One region of the Roseomonas sp. WA12 genome, then DNA from elsewhere that is predicted to be linked to it. Evidence: predicted binding sites of a transcription regulator. Region 1 holds the regulator's gene; each other region holds the start of a gene.
The links. Region 1 encodes LexA, which represses DNA repair genes until DNA is damaged. Its sites were predicted from a motif close to TGTTCTANNTANGTTC; they were not measured.
Positions count from the first base shown of each region.

Region 2: a site for LexA is predicted at 2,816-2,831, ahead of uvrA (excinuclease ABC subunit UvrA). Genes of this name have one in related genera too.
Region 3: a site for LexA is predicted at 1,714-1,729, ahead of ACVBD7_RS19075 (DUF3072 domain-containing protein). Genes of this name have one in related genera too.

Region 1 covers NZ_CM135108.1:1,220,434-1,225,715, forward strand. Annotated here, with positions in the region: gene gltX (glutamate--tRNA ligase) at 1-849, opposite strand, end outside; gene ACVBD7_RS05885 (ComEC/Rec2 family competence protein) at 929-3,112, shown strand; gene lexA (transcriptional repressor LexA) at 3,197-3,943, opposite strand; gene ACVBD7_RS05895 (molybdopterin molybdotransferase MoeA) at 4,051-5,256, opposite strand; gene moaC (cyclic pyranopterin monophosphate synthase MoaC) at 5,256-5,282, opposite strand, start outside.
Region 2 covers NZ_CM135108.1:1,544,228-1,549,509, reverse strand. Annotated here, with positions in the region: gene gyrA (DNA gyrase subunit A) at 1-1,893, opposite strand, end outside; gene ssb (single-stranded DNA-binding protein) at 2,021-2,560, opposite strand; gene uvrA (excinuclease ABC subunit UvrA) at 2,896-5,282, shown strand, end outside.
Region 3 covers NZ_CM135108.1:4,028,531-4,033,812, reverse strand. Annotated here, with positions in the region: gene ACVBD7_RS19080 (AmpG family muropeptide MFS transporter) at 1-1,160, opposite strand, end outside; gene ACVBD7_RS19075 (DUF3072 domain-containing protein) at 1,454-1,693, opposite strand; gene cuyA (D-cysteate sulfo-lyase) at 1,824-2,840, shown strand; gene ACVBD7_RS19065 (hypothetical protein) at 3,011-3,532, shown strand; gene ACVBD7_RS19060 (alpha/beta fold hydrolase) at 3,747-4,745, opposite strand; gene hemE (uroporphyrinogen decarboxylase) at 5,039-5,282, opposite strand, start outside.

The sequences.
Region 1 (5,282 bases):
CGCCCGCTCGCGCGGCACGAACTCCTCGTCGCCATGGCCCCAGCCGAGTCGCAGGAGGTAGTTGCACACCGCCTCGGGCAGGAAGCCCTGGTCGCGGAACTCCAGTGCGCTCACCGCGCCATGGCGCTTGGACAGCTTCGCGCCGTCGGCGCCGTGGATTAGCGGGATATGCGCGAATTCGGGCCGCGCCCAGCCCATGGCGTCATAGACCATGCACTGCCGGAAGGTGTTGGTCAGGTGGTCGTCGCCGCGGATGACATGGGTGATTTCCATGTCATGGTCGTCCACGACGACGGCGTGCAGATAGGTCGGCGTGCCGTCCGAGCGCAGGATGATCATGTCGTCCAGCTCGCTGTTCTGAACGCGCACCTCGCCCTGGACGAGGTCCCGCACCACGGATTCGCCCTCGCGCGGTGCCTTGATGCGGATCACCGGTGCGATGCCGGCCGGCGCCTCGGCGGGGTCGCGGTCGCGCCAGCCCCCGTCATAGCGTGGCGGTCGGCCCTCCGCTTGGGCCCGCTCACGCATTGCGACCAGCTCTTCGGCGGTGTCATAGGCGAGATAGGCGGCGCCCTTTCCCAGAAGCGCGCGCGCCACTTCGGCATGCCGCGCTTCGCGCGAGGTCTGCATGACCGCCGGCTCATCGGGTGCCAGGCCGAGCCAATCCAAGCTCTCAAGGATCTGCTGCACCGCTTCCGGCGTGCTGCGCGCCCGATCCGTGTCTTCGATCCGCAGCAGGTATTGCCCACCTTGATGTCGGGCAAAGAGGAAGTTGAAGAGCGCCGTCCGCGCCCCGCCAATATGCAGGTAGCCGGTGGGGGAGGGGGCGAAGCGTGTGCGGACGGTCATGCCCGCCCCTTAACACCGCCCGGACAGGCTGTTGACCCCTCACGCACCCGTGACCGATGCGGTAAGGTGTTGTCCGGCCATGTCAGCCCACGCCGCCCCGGTTTTACCCGCCGCTCCACCGCTCCCGCTCGCCGACCGCGCGATGGGCTGGGTCGCTGCCGAATGGGACCGTTGGCCGCTCTGGTTGCCTGTGGCGATGGGGGCGGGAGTGCTGGCCTATTTCGGCCTTCATGCCGAACCCGGCCCTGGCTGGCTGACGCTTCCCTGGCCCTTACTCGCCCTTGCTCTGCTGTTGCGGGCCCGGAACCCCTTCGCCGGTGCCGCCCTGGCACTGACCGGTGCCGCCGTGCTGGGCTTCGCCACCGTCCTGTTCCACGCACGCGCCGCGCCACCTGTCCCGGACCTCCCACGGACTGCCACCGTCGTCTCGGGGACGGTCGCGACGGTGGACCTGCTTCCGGAAGGCCGGCGCGTCACTCTCGACGCCGCGCGCCTGGATGAGCGCGCTCCGCTGGAACGGCAGCTTCGCATCCGCCTACGCGCGAATGACCCAGCCCGGCCGGTTCCGGGCGACACCATCACTGTCCGCGCCCTGGTCCGCCCGCCGATGCCCCCGGCCTTCCCTGGCGCCTTCGATCTGCAGCGGAACGCGTATTTCTCAGGGCTGGCAGGCTCAGGCTTTGCGCTGAATCCAGCCATCCTGCAGTCCGGCGGCGAAGTGCCCGTCTTCGCCGGGCTGCGAGCGGCCATCGAGGCCCGCGTTACCGCCGCCCTGCCTGGCGGAACCGGGGCCGTGGCCTCGGCCCTGCTCACCGGCTCGCAATCCGCCATTCCCGCGGAGGATCTGACGGCGCTGCGGGACTCAGGCCTGGCACATCTTCTTTCCGTCTCTGGTCTTCACGTCGCCATCGTTATCGGGATCGGCTTCGTCACCTTACGAGCGGTCATCGCGGCGATCCCCTGGATGGCGCTGCGTATCGATTCCAAGATTGTGGCGGCGGTGTTGGGGCTCGTGCTCGGTGGGGCTTACACGCTCCTCACCGGCTCAGGCGTGCCGATGGTGCGCTCCTTCGCGATGGCGGCGCTCGCCACGCTGGCTCTGCTCACCGGCCGCCGCGCCTTGTCGCCCCGCGCGCTCGCGCTGGCGGCGGGGCTCGTGCTGGTGGCGAACCCGGCGGCGCTGATCGGCGCCTCGTTCCAAATGTCCTTTGCGGCCGTGCTGGCCCTCATCGCCGCCGCAGAGGCGATGCGCGGCCCCACCCGTGCGTTGCGGGAGCGCGGATGGGTGGGCCGGATGGCAATCGTCGTGCTCGGGCTGGCCGCCACCTCTCTCGTCGCCGGAGCGGCCACGACCCCCTTCGGCCTGCATCATTTCGGCCGTCTGCAGCTCTACGGCGTGGTGGCCAACGCCATTGCCGTGCCGCTCACCTCGTTCGTGGTGATGCCAGCGGGGTTGCTTGCGGCCCTCCTCATGCCGCTCGGGCTTGAGGCGCCGGCCCTGGCCGTGATGGGCTGGGGCGTTGACGGCACGCTGCTGACCGGCCGGATCGTCGCGGCCTGGCCCGGCGCAGCCATGGCCGCGCCGCCGATCCCCGCCTGGGGACTGGCAGTCTTCACCTTTGGGCTGCTCTGGTTATGTCTGTGGAAGCTGCCATGGCGCTGGGCGGGAGTGCCGGTGATGGCGGCGGGCCTGCTTTCCGGCCTCGTGACCACGCCGCCGGACATCCTCGTCGCAGCCGATGGGCGGATGCTTGCCATGGCGAGCCCGGCTGGCGTGCTGTCGGAGCGGACATCCGGCGCTAATCGCATCACTCGCGAATCGTGGCTGCGAAGTTGGGGGGAGGACAACGCAACCGTCCTGCCGCGCGAGGGCGAGGTGCCGGGCGCGGCCTGTGGCGCGCTCTCCTGCCTACTTCGGCCGCGGGACACGGGTCCGGCTGCCATCCTGCTGCGCCAGCCACCGCGCGAGGCGCCGAGGCCGCGCCGCGGACCGGCTCCGCCACCTCCGCCGGTGCTGGCCGAGACGGGCTGCGGCCAGGCAGCGGTGATGATCTCGTTGGAACCGATCCGCGGCCGCTGCCGTGAGACGCCGCGGGTGGACCGCTTCTCGGTCTGGCGGGATGGGGCCCATGCGATCTGGCTCGCCCGCGACGGTGCCATCATCCTGTCGGACCGCGCGGCGCGGGGGGACCGGCCTTGGGTGCCGCCGGTTCCGACGCCGCGGGCCCAGGCGCAGTCAGAGCCACCCGCGGAGGTGGAATGAAAAAGGGCTGGAGGAAGAAATCCTCCAGCCCCGCATCCTTCTCCGAGTCCGCCGCTGACAGCCTAAACGGGCCCGCCCGGCAGACTAATGGTAGCGGCGGACCAAACCGATGAGGCGGCCCTGAACTTTCACCCGGTCGGGGCCGAAGATGCGCGTCTCGTAGCGGGGATTGGCAGCCTCCAGCGCGATGGAGTTACCGCGGCGGCGGAGCCGCTTCAGCGTCACCTCATTCTCGTCCACCAGCGCGACAACGATCGCGCCGTTATCAGCCACGTCGCCGCGCCGGATGATCACGGTGTCGCCGTCGAGGATGCCGGCGCCCTCCATCGAGTCTCCGGAGACCTCGAGCGCGTAGTGCTCGCCGCCGCCCAGCATCGTGACCGGAACCTCGACGCTCTCGCCGCTGTCGCGGAGCGCCTCGATCGGGAGGCCAGCGGCGATCCGGCCATAGAGCGGCAGCTGCACGGCAGTTGCATCGTTCGCCGTGCGCACGGCGCCGGGCAGGTTCTGGGCAAAGTTGCCGCGGATGACGTTGGGCGCGAAGGCCGGGGAGGCGGGCTGCGCAGCCATTGCCGGCTGCGCGCCGGAGGCCGCGAGCGCTGCACGGGGCGCCAGGCCTTCCGGCACGCGCAGCACTTCCAGGGCCCGGGCGCGATGTGCGCGGCGCTTGAGGAAGCCGCGCTCCTCCAATGCCGTGATCAGGCGGTGAATGCCCGACTTCGACCTAAGATTCAGCGCCTCCTTCATCTCCTCGAAAGAAGGAGAGAAGCCAGTGTCGCGCAGATGCTTGTCGATGAAGGTGAGCAGCTCGTGCTGCTTCCGGGTGAGCATGGTCCGGGCGTCTCCCTGGGCGCGAGTGGCAGGTCTTCTGCACGAACAAACGGGCAACCGACGCGGAAGTTCTATGAAAGTTCTTCCGCGTCGGTCAATGCCGCGCTTCACACGCCTAGAGAGGAAAACAATACAAACTGCACCGCGGAGCCCGCCGGGGCCGCCGGCGCATGGGGGGGGCGCACCACCAACCCGCACGCGCGGGCCAGGGTGGAGAGCATGGAGCTGTCCTGAACAGGGAAGGGCGTCGCGACGTGCGCCCCGTCCGAATCGATCGAAAGATCAGCACGCACATAGTCCTGACGGCGGTCATTCTCCGGCATGTCCTGCCCCAGCCGCGCCGTCACGGTTTCCATCGGCCCTGCCGGGAGGCCACTCAGACGGCGCAGGGCCGGAATCAGGAACACGACGGCACAAACCAGCGCCGAAACGGGATTCCCCGGAAGGCCCAGCATCGGCGTGCCGCGCAGGTCGCCCCAGATCAGCGGCTTGCCCGGCCGCATCGCGATCTTCCAGAAGTCGAGCGAGAAGCCCTGCGGGCCGAGTGCCGCCTGGACCAGATCGTGCTCCCCCACGCTCGCGCCGCCGGTGGTGACCAGCAGGTCACAGCGCCGGGCGTCGCTGGCGGCTGCAGCGATGGCGTCGCGGTCATCGCCCGCGATGGGGAGAACCAGCGGATCGCCGCCCGAGGCACGGACGAGCGCGGCCAGCGCATGGGCGTTGGACGAAACGATGCCGCCGGCCGGGATCGCCTCGCCCGGCAGAACGATCTCGTCCCCAGTGGCGAGGATCCCGATACGTGGGCGGCGATGGACCTGCAGCCAAGGATGGTTGGCCGCCGCGGCCAAGCCGATGTCGCGCGCGGTCAGCCGCTGACCGGCAGGAAGCAGCGTGTCGCCCGCCGTGAAGTCGAGCCCGGCACGGCGGATATGGCGGCCGAGGCGCGGTGCCTCGGTCGGGACGACATGGCCGTCCTCGGCCACGGCATCCTCCTGCAGCAGAACGCTGTCCGCGCCGGGCGGCACGGCACCCCCGGTGAAGATCCGCACCGCCTCACCCGGCCCGACCGACTGGGCGAGCGGATGCCCGGCCGGAGCGGCCCCGACCACGCGAAGCCGGGCACCTATGCCGGCGTCGACAGCCCGCAGCGCGTAGCCATCCATTGCCGAGACATCGACGGGCGGTTGCGTGAGCCGAGCCGCCACCGGGCGGGCGAGGATGCGGCCCCATCCGTCGGGAAGCGCCACCGTCTCGGCCGCGCAAGGCGAAAGACCTTCCAGGATCCGGGCAAGGGCCTGTTCGACCGAGATCATCACGGCGCCTCGTAGAGGCCTGACTT
Region 2 (5,282 bases), 320 kb from region 1:
ATTGCCGAGCACCGTCGCGAAGACGAGGTGCAGGTTCTCCCACAGGCTCTCATCCTGCGGCAGCGGCAGCACCGCCGTGACGGTCTCGCCATCCTGCAGCTGCAACAGCTGGCGCAGCGACCGGCCGCGCGCAGTCGGCCCGGCCTCGGGAAGGCGCCACACCTTTTCGCGGAAGGCGATGCCGCGGCTGGTGAAGAACAGCACGTGCTGATGCGTATGCGCGTTGAAGCTGCGGATGACGACGTCATCTTCCCGCGTGCCCGCCGCGCTGCGGCCACGTCCGCCGCGGTTCTGGGCGCGGAAGGTCTCCAGCGGCGTGCGCTTCACATAGCCGTCGCGGGTGATCGTCACGACCATCAGCCCGGGCTCGATCAGGCTCTCGTCGTCCTGGTCGGCCAGCCCGTCCACGATCGCGGTCATGCGCGGCACGGCGATCTGCGCGCGCACCTCCGCCAGCTCCTGCGCCATCAGTTCCAGGCGCCGGGGACGGGAGGACAGGATCTCCAGCAGCTCGCGAATGCTGACCGCGATCTCGTCCAGTTCCTGGTTGATCTTATCGCGCTCGAGCCCGGTCAGGCGGCGGAGCGTCAGCTCCAAGATGCCGCGCGCCTGCGCCTCGGTCAGGCGGACCGTGTCCTCATGGACGATGTTACCGGCGTCGTCCACCAGCGCCAGCAGGCTGCCGATATCACCCGCCGGCCAATCCTTGGCCATCAGTGCCTCGCGCGCGGCGGCGGCGTCGTTGCTGGCGCGGATGACGCGGATGACCTCGTCGATATTGGCGACCGCGATCGCCAGACCGATCAGGATGTGGCCGCGATCGCGCGCCTTGTTCAGGCGGAACCGGCTGCGGCGGCTGATCACCTCCTCGCGGAAGCGGATGAACACCTGCAGCGCGTCGCGCAGGCCCATCTGGCGCGGCGTTCCGTCGTCCAGCGCCAGGAAATTCACAGGGAAGGATGTCTGGAGGTTCGTGAAGCGGTAGAGCTGGTTCAGCACCACCTCCGCCGTCGCGTCCTTCTTAATCTCGATGACGATCCGCATGCCGTCGCGGTCGCTCTCATCCCGCAGGTCGGAGATGCCCTCCACCTGCTTGGCCCGTGCCAGCTCGGCGATGCGCTCGATCAGCGTCGCCTTGTTCACCTGGTACGGCACTTCGGAGACGATGATGGCGGAACGCCCGCCGCGCATCTCCTCGATCTCGCAGCGTGCGCGTACGGGGATGGACCCGCGCCCGGTCTCGAAGGCGGCGCGGATGCCCGCGCGGCCGAGGATAAGGCCGCCCGTCGGGAAGTCCGGCCCCGGCATGATCTCCAGCAGCCGCTCCAGCGTCACATCCGGATCGGCGATCATGGCAAGCGTCGCGTCGATCACCTCGCCCGGGTTGTGCGGCGGGATGTTGGTCGCCATGCCGACGGCGATGCCGTTGGAGCCGTTGACCAGCAGGTTCGGATAGGCAGCCGGTAGGACGCGCGGCTCTTCCGCGCTCTCGTCGTAGTTCGGCTGGAAGTCGACCGTGTCCTCGTCGATCCCGGCGAGCAGCGCGGTCGCGGACTTCGCCAGCCGCGCCTCGGTGTAGCGCATAGCCGCGGCGGGATCGCCGTCCATGCTGCCGAAATTGCCCTGGCCGTCGATCAGCGGCACGCGCATGGAGAAGGGCTGCGCCATGCGGACCATGGCGTCATAGATCGCGCTGTCACCATGCGGGTGGTACTTACCCATCACGTCGCCGACCACGCGGGCCGACTTCTTGTAGGGCTTGTCGGCCGTGAAGCCGTTCTCGTTCATGGCGAAGAGGATGCGGCGGTGCACGGGCTTCAGCCCGTCCCGCGCATCCGGCAGCGCGCGCGCCACGATCACGCTCATCGCGTAATCGAGGTAGGAGCGCCGCATCTCCTCCTCGAGGGTCACCGGCTGTGTCTCGTCGAACGGCCGCTCGTCCTGCGGGCCGCCGCCTTCCGTCTCGCTCACTTATCTTCTTCCAATTCGATCAGAAACGGCCGGGTCGGGAGTGGCCGGCTCAGAACGGGATATCGTCGTCGAGGTCGGCCTTCGGCGCGTCCCAGCCGCCACCACCGCCGCCGCTACGGGGCTTGGCCGCTCCGCCGCCGGAGCGTGCACCGCCACCGTAGCCACCGCCCGAGGAGCCGCCGCGCTCGCCCCGGTCACCGCCGAAACTACCACCGCCCTCATCTCCGCCGCCACCGCCCTGGCTGCGGCCGCCGATCAGCGAGATCTCGCCGCGGAACTGCCTCAGCACGATCTCGGTGGTGTACTTCTCCACCCCGGCCTGATCGGTCCACTTCCGCGTCTCGAGCTGGCCTTCCAGATAAACCTGGTTGCCCTTCTTCAGGTAGCGCTCGGCGATCTCGCCCAGCTTCTCGTTGAAGATGGCCACCGAGTGCCACTCAGTGCGCTCCTGCTGGTTGCCCTCACGGTCCTTGTAGCGCTCCGAGGTGGCGACCCGCAGGTTCACCACCTTGCCGCCGTTCTGGAAGTTCCGCACCTCGGGGTCGCGCCCCAGCGTGCCGAGGATGATCACCTTGTTGACGCCGGCCATGCCACCCACATCCCTGTCCGGCCGGGAAGCGCCAGTCTTGGCGGCCCGGGCCGGAACCTCTCTATCACATGTGTCGGCGCCGCGTGCCCGGCACCTGGGGGGAGCCGCGCGAATCGCCATGGTCCGCCCGGGTTTCCCAGGCGGGTCGTGGAAACTACCCCCCGGGGGCCGGCGAGGCCACCCCCCGAGGGGCTGGGAGGAGGGCGCCCCCCGGCGACCTCTTCCCGTCACCATTATATGGTGGCACAACCTCGTGAACACAATGCGAACAAAAGGTCGGATTGCCCGTGCCTGACAGCTTGCCCGACAACCTGACCGAAACGACAGCCAATCGCCTGGCCAACCAAGGCGCCCTTGAAGTCGGCAGCGGCGGGTACATCCGCATCCGCGGCGCCCGGCAGCACAACCTCAAGAACATCGACCTCGACATCCCCAAGGGGACGCTGACGGTCATCACCGGCCTCTCCGGCTCCGGCAAGTCGTCGCTGGCCTTCGACACCATCTATGCCGAGGGCCAGCGCCGCTACGTGGAGAGCCTCTCGGCTTATGCGCGCCAGTTCCTGGAACTGCAGCAGAAGCCGGATGTGGACAGCATCGAGGGCCTATCGCCGGCCATCTCGATCGAGCAGAAGACCACCTCCCACAACCCCCGCTCCACCGTCGGCACGGTCACCGAGATTGCCGACTACATGCGCTTGCTCTGGGCGCGTGTGGGCATCCCCTACTCCCCCACCACCGGCCTGCCGATCGAGGCCCAGACCGTCTCCCAGATGGTGGACCGGACCCTGGCCATGCCCGAGGGATCCCGCCTTCTGGTGTTGGCGCCCATCGCCCGCGGAAAGAAGGGCGAGTGGAAGAAGGAAATCGCCGAGCTCCAGCGCCGAGGCTTCGAGCGGGTGAAGGTGAACGGCACCCTCTACCGGATTGAGGAGGTGCCCGCCCTCGACAAGAAGAAGAAGCATGACATCGAGGCGGTGGTGGACCGCGTCGTTGTCCGCGAAGGCGCCCAGCAGCGCCTAGCCGACAGCTTCGAGACCGCCCTCGGCCTCTCGGACGGCGTGGTCTACTTGGAGGGTGCCGATAACGGGGAACGGACGGTATTCTCCTCCCGCTTCGCCTGCCCGGAATCCGGCTTCACCATCGAGGAGATCGAGCCCCGGCTTTTCTCCTTCAACTCGCCTCAGGGCGCCTGCCCGGAATGCGACGGGCTCGGCACCGAGACCTTCTTCGACGCCGCCCTGGTGGTACCGGATGACGAGAAGACCATCGCCGAAGGCGCCGTCGCGGCCTGGGCCGGCGGCTCCTCCTCGCCCTATTACGACCAGACGCTCGAAAGCCTGGCCCGGCACTTCAAGGTCTCCGCGAACACGCCCTGGGCCGATCTTACCAAGCTGGTCCGCGAGGCTATCCTGCATGGCACCAGCGATGTGGTGACCCTGAAGTACAAGGACGGCCTGCGCTCCTATGAGGTGAAGAAGGCCTTTGAGGGCGTTATCCCCAATCTCGAGCGGCGTCTGCGCGAGACGGACAACCCCTGGGTCCGCGAGGACCTGACCCGCTATCAGTCCAACCGCCCCTGCCATGTGTGCAACGGCGCCCGGCTGAAGCCAGAGGCGCTCGCCGTGAAGGTGGCGGGGCTGAACATCGCCCAGTCCTCCGACCTCTCCATCCGCAAGGCCATGGAGTGGTTCGCTACCGTCTTTGACCAGCTCTCCCCGCAGCGACAGGAGATCGCACGCCGTATCCTGCGCGAGATCAACGACCGCCTGCGATTTCTTGTCGACGTAGGGCTGGACTACCTCTCCCTTGCCCGCGGCTCCGCCAGCCTGTCCGGCGGTGAGAGCCAGCGCATCCGGCTGGCCTCCCAGATCGGCTCGGGCCTGACCGGTGTGCTCTATGTGCTGGATGAGCCCTCCATCGGCCTGCACCAGCGCGACAACGAGCGCCTGCTCGGCACCCTTCGTCGCCTGCGGGACATCGGCAATACCGTGCTGGTCGTGGAGCACGACGAGGACGCGATCCGCGCGGCCGACTTCCTGGTGGATATCGGCCCCGCTGCCGGCGCCGGGGGTGGCCGCATCATCGCCCAGGGCACGCCGGAAGAGGTGGCCGCCAACCCCGACAGCATAACGGGCGCCTACATGTCAGGCCGCCGATCGGTCCCGATCCCGGCTGAGCGACGCAGGCCCGATCCGAAGCGAATGCTGAAGGTAGTTGGTGCCTCCGGGAACAACCTGAAGGCGGTCGATGCCAGCCTGCCGCTAGGCACCTTTACCTGCGTTACAGGCGTCTCCGGCGGCGGTAAGTCCACGCTGGTGATCGAGACCCTCTACAAGGCGGCCGCGCGCCGCCTGATGGGCGCGGGCACGGTCCCGTCCCCCTATGAGCGGCTGGAGGGACTAGAGCATCTCGATAAGATCATCGACATTGACCAGTCGCCGATCGGCCGAACCCCACGCTCCAACCCGGCAACCTATACTGGCCTATTCGCGCCCATCCGCGACTGGTTCTCCGAACTGCCCGACTCACGGGCGCGCGGCTACAAGGCTGGCCGCTTCTCATTCAATGTGAAGGGTGGCCGCTGCGAGGCCTGCCAGGGTGACGGTCTCATCAAGATCGAGATGCACTTCCTGCCGGACGTCTACGTCACCTGCGACACCTGCAAGGGCAAGCGGTACAATCGCGAGACGCTGGAGGTGAAGTTCCGCGGCAAGTCCATCTC
Region 3 (5,282 bases), 2.0 Mb from region 1:
AGGAAGAAGGCGGGCCAGCCGAGGGCTTCCGCCATGGCACCCGACGAGGCGCCAAGGGTTCGCAGCGGGACGGCGGCGAGGGAGGACAGCAGCGCGTACTGCGTGGCGGTGAAGGCGCGGCTGGTGAGGCCGGAGAGGTAGGTGACGAATGCGGCGTCGGCCAGGCCATCCGTGAAGTTCTCGATGCCGACCTGGGCCCAGAGCATGGGCATGTCGTGGCCCGCATGGGCGAGCGCCACATACATCAGGTTGGAGAGCATCTGGCCGAGGCCGGTGAGGACGAGGGCCTTCGCGGTGCCGAGGCGGGCGACAACCCAGCCACCGGCCAGCGCGCCGCCCAGGGTGGCGAAGAGGCCGAAGACGGTGCCGACGGCGGCCACCTCCTCCCGGGTAAAGCCGAGGGATCGGTAGAAGGGGGTGGTCATCACCCCTGCCAGGGCTTCGCCCAGCTTGAAGAGGGCGATGAAGAGCAGGATGGCCAGCCAGAGGCGGCGGCGGGTGAAGTCGGCGAAGGGCTGGACGACGGAGGTGCGGAGGCGCTCGCCCCAGGGCAACGGCCGGGCGGCGGGGGTTGGGGCCTCGCGAGAGGCGAGGGTGGCGATGACGCCGACGAGCATGAGGGCCGCCGCATAGGCGTAGGCGCCGCCCCAGCCCAGGGCGCCCACCAGCCAGAGCGTGCCGCCGCCGCTGGCGAGCAGGGCCAGGCGGTAGCCCCAGACATAGCAGGCGAGACCGTAGCCCTGTTCCGTCTCCTCGAGGATCTCGATGCGGTGGGCGTCGACCACGATGTCCTGGCTGGCGGAGAGGAAGGCGACCAGGGCCGCGAGCGCCGCGGTGCCGAGGGGGCCGGTGCTGGGGTTGCTGTAGCCGGTGGCGAGGATGGCCAGGATCAGCAGGGGCTGGATGAGGAGGAGCCAGCCGCGTCTCCGGCCCATTCGCGAGAGGAAGGGGGGAGCCACGGTGTCCAGCGCGGGGGACCAGAGGAACTTCAGGGAATAGGCGAGGCCGATGAGGGCGGTGAGGCCGATATCGGTCAGCGACAGGCCGGACTCGGTAAACCACTGGCGGAGGACCTGGCCCGCAACCAGGGGCAGGGGCACGCCGGCGGAGAAGCCGAGGGCGAGGAGAATGAGAAAGCGGCGGTCTCGAAGTGCGGGCATCGCTTGGCAGCGTGCCATGGGTGGGGGTGGCGCGGGAGACCCCTGGAGAAGGCTCTGCCTCTCCAGGCCCATCATCAGGGAACCGAGTTCCCCTGAGCCCTCATCTGTTTAAAGGCGGTGCGCCTGAGGTCCGCGACCCTATGCGATCGGCACGGTGGAGATGTGGCCGGGGTTTACGGCCTGTGGCAGCGAGTTCGGGCGTCGTTCCCCCGGAAACCGATCGCAGGGTCCGGGGAGGCCGTTGGCTCCCGGGCGATGGGGGAGAGGAAGCGGCGCTCTCCCCCGAGCCGCCCTTATGTCCCGCGGCCGGTCTTTTCCTGCAGTTCGTCGATGCGCTTGGAGGCATCGGCCTTGTTCAGCTTGTCGTCGAACTCCTCATGCGCCTCTTCGGAGAGGGTCTTGAGGTAGGAGGCCTGGGCGCCGGTCATGGGCTGGTCGCCCGTGGTCCAGTCACTCGGGTCCTTGATGGTGTTGGAGCCGGGGTTGGGGTCGGTCTTGGGGTTGTGGTCGTCGTGCTCGGGCTGCTTGGCCATGGTGAGTCCCCTCTCGTGTGTGTTCTCTAAACGTTCGGGGGCGGCGCGGGTTGCCGGCGTGGGACGATTGGCGTGGGGGGCCGGGCGGCCTAGCGTCCTGGCCCTGCGACGCCTTCGGGAGGAAAAACCTGTGAATCTCGCCCGCTTTCCCCGTGTCCGCCTGGGCCATCTGCCGACGCCGCTGGAGCCGATGGAGAACCTGTCCCGCCACCTCGGCGGGCCGAAGCTGTGGATTAAGCGGGATGATGCGACGGGGCTTTCCACCGGCGGCAACAAGACGCGGAAGCTGGAATACCTGATGGCCGATGCCCTGGCGCAGGGCGCGGATGTGGTGATCACCCAGGGGGCCACGCAGTCGAACCATGCCCGGCAAACGGCGGCGGCGGCGGCGAAGCTGGGGCTGGCCTGCCACATCCTGCTCGAGGACCGGACGGGATACACGGACCCGGCCTATACGCGGTCTGGCAACGTGCTGATGGACAAACTGCATGGCGCCACCGTGTCCCGCCGGCCGGGTGGGGCGGACATGCAGGCGGAGATGGAGACGCTGGCGGCGGAGCTGCGGGCCTCGGGCAAGCGGCCCTATGTGATCCCGGGCGGCGGGTCCAACCCGGTGGGGGCGCTGGGCTATGTGGGGGCGGCGCTGGAGCTGGTGGCGCAGGCTTCCGAGCTCGGGCTGCGGATCGACCATGTGGTGCACGCCACGGGCAGCGCGGGCACGCAGGCGGGGCTTGTCGCCGGGCTGGTGGGGCTGAACAGCGGGATCCCCGTGCTCGGCATTGGGGTGCGGGCGCCGCGGGAGAAGCAGGAGGCGAATGTGCTAGCGCTGGCCCAGCGCACAGCCGCGCATCTGGGGCTGCCCGAGGGCACGGTGCGGGCGGAGCATGTGGTGGCGAATTGCGACTATGTCGGCCAGGGCTACGGCATCCCGACCGAGGGCATGGTGCGGGCCGTGAGGTTGCTGGCAGAGAAGGAGGGCATCCTTCTCGACCCCGTCTATTCCGGGAAGGGCATGGCGGGGCTGATCGACCTGATCGCGCAGGGGCGGTTCGGGGCGGAGGAGAACGTGGTGTTCATCCATACCGGCGGGCAGGTGGGGCTGTTCGGGTATCCGGAGGTGTTCGACCTGCCGGCGGAGGTGGGCTGAGGGCGGCGGTAGCGCGGCGCTTCTCCTCGGGGCGGGCTCTTGCGAAGCGGTTCGTTCCGCCTCCCAATGGCCCGATCGGATGGAGGATTTGCCCGGTGCACCACGGACTTCGCGCGATGGCTCTCGTCGCGTTCCTGCCGCTTGCCGCCTGCGGGACAGCGGAGCTGCCCATGACCTACAACCCCCTGACGGCGCCGCGACCGGTCGCGATGGCGCGGCCGGTGGTGGCCGTCGGGCCCGTGACGGACGAGCGGACGGACGGGCAGGCAAATACCAGCCAGTTCGGGACCATCCGCGGCGGCTACGGCAACCCGTTGCGTCGTCTGGCGGCGCCGACGCCGGTGAGCGATGTGGTGGCTCAGGCGTTCCGCGACGCGCTGGCCGCGCGCGGGCTGCTCGCCCCCGGTGCGGGCGGCGGCTACGAGCTGCGGGTGCGGGTTCTGCAGTACAATGCCAGCAAGCTGATGCGAACCGAGGCCAACGTGCAGTTCCAGGGAAGCCTGGTGAACCGCGCGACCGGCGCCGTGGCCTGGACGGGCGAGGGGCGGTCGGACCTGGTGGAGAGCGGCGACATCCTGGCGGGCGGCATCCTGGCGAACCCTGAGGAGCTACGGGGGACGACGCTGCGAGCCATGGCGGCGGCGATCGACGCGATGCTCGACCGGCCGGATTTCGTGGCGGCGCTGCGCTGATTCTGGGTGGGGCGGGTGGCCGCTAGGGGCGGCTTTTCCTTCCCCACTCTCCCTCCACCGGGGATGCATCGGCCTCCCCGCACCCCGCGTTCGGCTTTTCGGAGTGCCCGGACAACGCGGGCTGAGATGGCCGGTGCCAGGGGTCTGTGACCCTCAGCGAGACCCCTGAAAACAAATGGTGGGGTTCAGGGGGGACGCCCCTGGCGCAACACTCTCACCAGGCCGGTAAAGGCGCCTTGGCCCAGGCCAACCCCGCCGCATCCGCGCCGGAGGGGAGCGGGGCGGCCGGGCGGTCCATCCAGGCGAGCATGTCGGCGATGACGGTGGGGGCCGCGAGGTCGCGCAGCGGCATGTGGTGGACGGCGGTGTAGTAGGCGATGCGGGCCGGGGCGTCGGGTGAGATGGCGCTCAGCAGGGCGCGGGTGGCGACGGGGGGCACGAGCTGGTCCCGGGCGCCGTAGACCAGCAGCATCGGCGGGGTTTGGGCGCGCAGGCGCGGGCCGGCGGCGAGGGCGTCGTCCATCAGGTCCACCAGGCCGCGCGTGGTGTCCACGCGGGTTTCGCGGATGGTCAGCGGGTCCCGCGCCAGGCGGTTGAGGGCGCGCATGTTGTCGGTGGGTGCGAGGCCCGGGACGCTGGAGGCCACCGCAATGCGCGGGATGGTGTGGGCGAGCACCTCGAGCAGGCCGACCGCCAGCCGGGGCATGGTGACGCGGCCCCAGACGGCGGGGGCGAGCAGGACGTAGCCGGTGACCTCGGGCGGCGCCTGGCGGGTGGCGGTGAGGAGCAGGACGGCGCCGCCCATGCTTTCGCCGAGCAGGAACAGCGGCACGCCCGGGTGGCGGGCGCGGAGGAGGCGGGCGGCGGTGGCGGCGTCCTCGGCCAGGGTCTCGGCGCCGGGCCAGACCCCGCGGTGGGGGGCGCCGCCGAAGCCGCGCTGGTCGTAGGCGTAGACGGCCAGGCCAGCGGCGGTCAGCGCCTCGGCCGGTTCAATCATGAAGTTGCGGCTGTCGTTGAACCCGTGGAGGCAGAGGAGGACGGCCTTCGGGGTGCCCTCGGGCTGCCAGGCGCGGAGCGGCAGGCGGGCGCCGTCCGGCATGGTGAGGGCGTCCTCGGCCAGAGCGGCGTCGGCGATGCGTGGGCCGGCGGGGATGAGCTGAGGGGTGCAGGCGGCCAGGGGCAGGGCGAGCAGGGCACGGCGGGGGAAGGGCATCGTGCGGGGATGTGGGGCGGCGGGGGCTTGGCGTCCATGAGGGGTGCGGGTGACCCCAGGGGCGTCGCCCCTGAACCCCGACCGGGGAGCCTGAGGCTCCCCGGACCCCACTATCTGCTTTGGGTGGGTGCGCCTGAGGTCTTGGACCTCAGGCGACTGGCAGGGCGGCTTCAGTGGCCTTGGTTTTGGCCTGCGGCGCGTTTGGACGTGGTTTTTGAAACCGATCGCGGGGTCCGGGGAGGCCGTTGCCTCCCCGGCGAAGGGGGAAGGGGGGAAGCAGCGCTTCCCCCGGGCTACCCGCGCTTTACCTGCTCGACCAGCGCCGCGACGTTCTCGATCGGCGTGTCGGGCGTGATGCCGTGGCCGAGGTTGAAGACGAAGGGGCGGCCGCGCATGGCGGCGAGGATCTCGGCGGTGGCGGTGCGCAGGGCGTCGCCGCCGGCGACGAGGATGCGAGAGTCGAGGTTGCCCTGGAGAGTGACGCCTTGGGGGAGCGGGCCGCGGAGGTCCACGGTCTCGTCCAGGCCGACGGCGTTG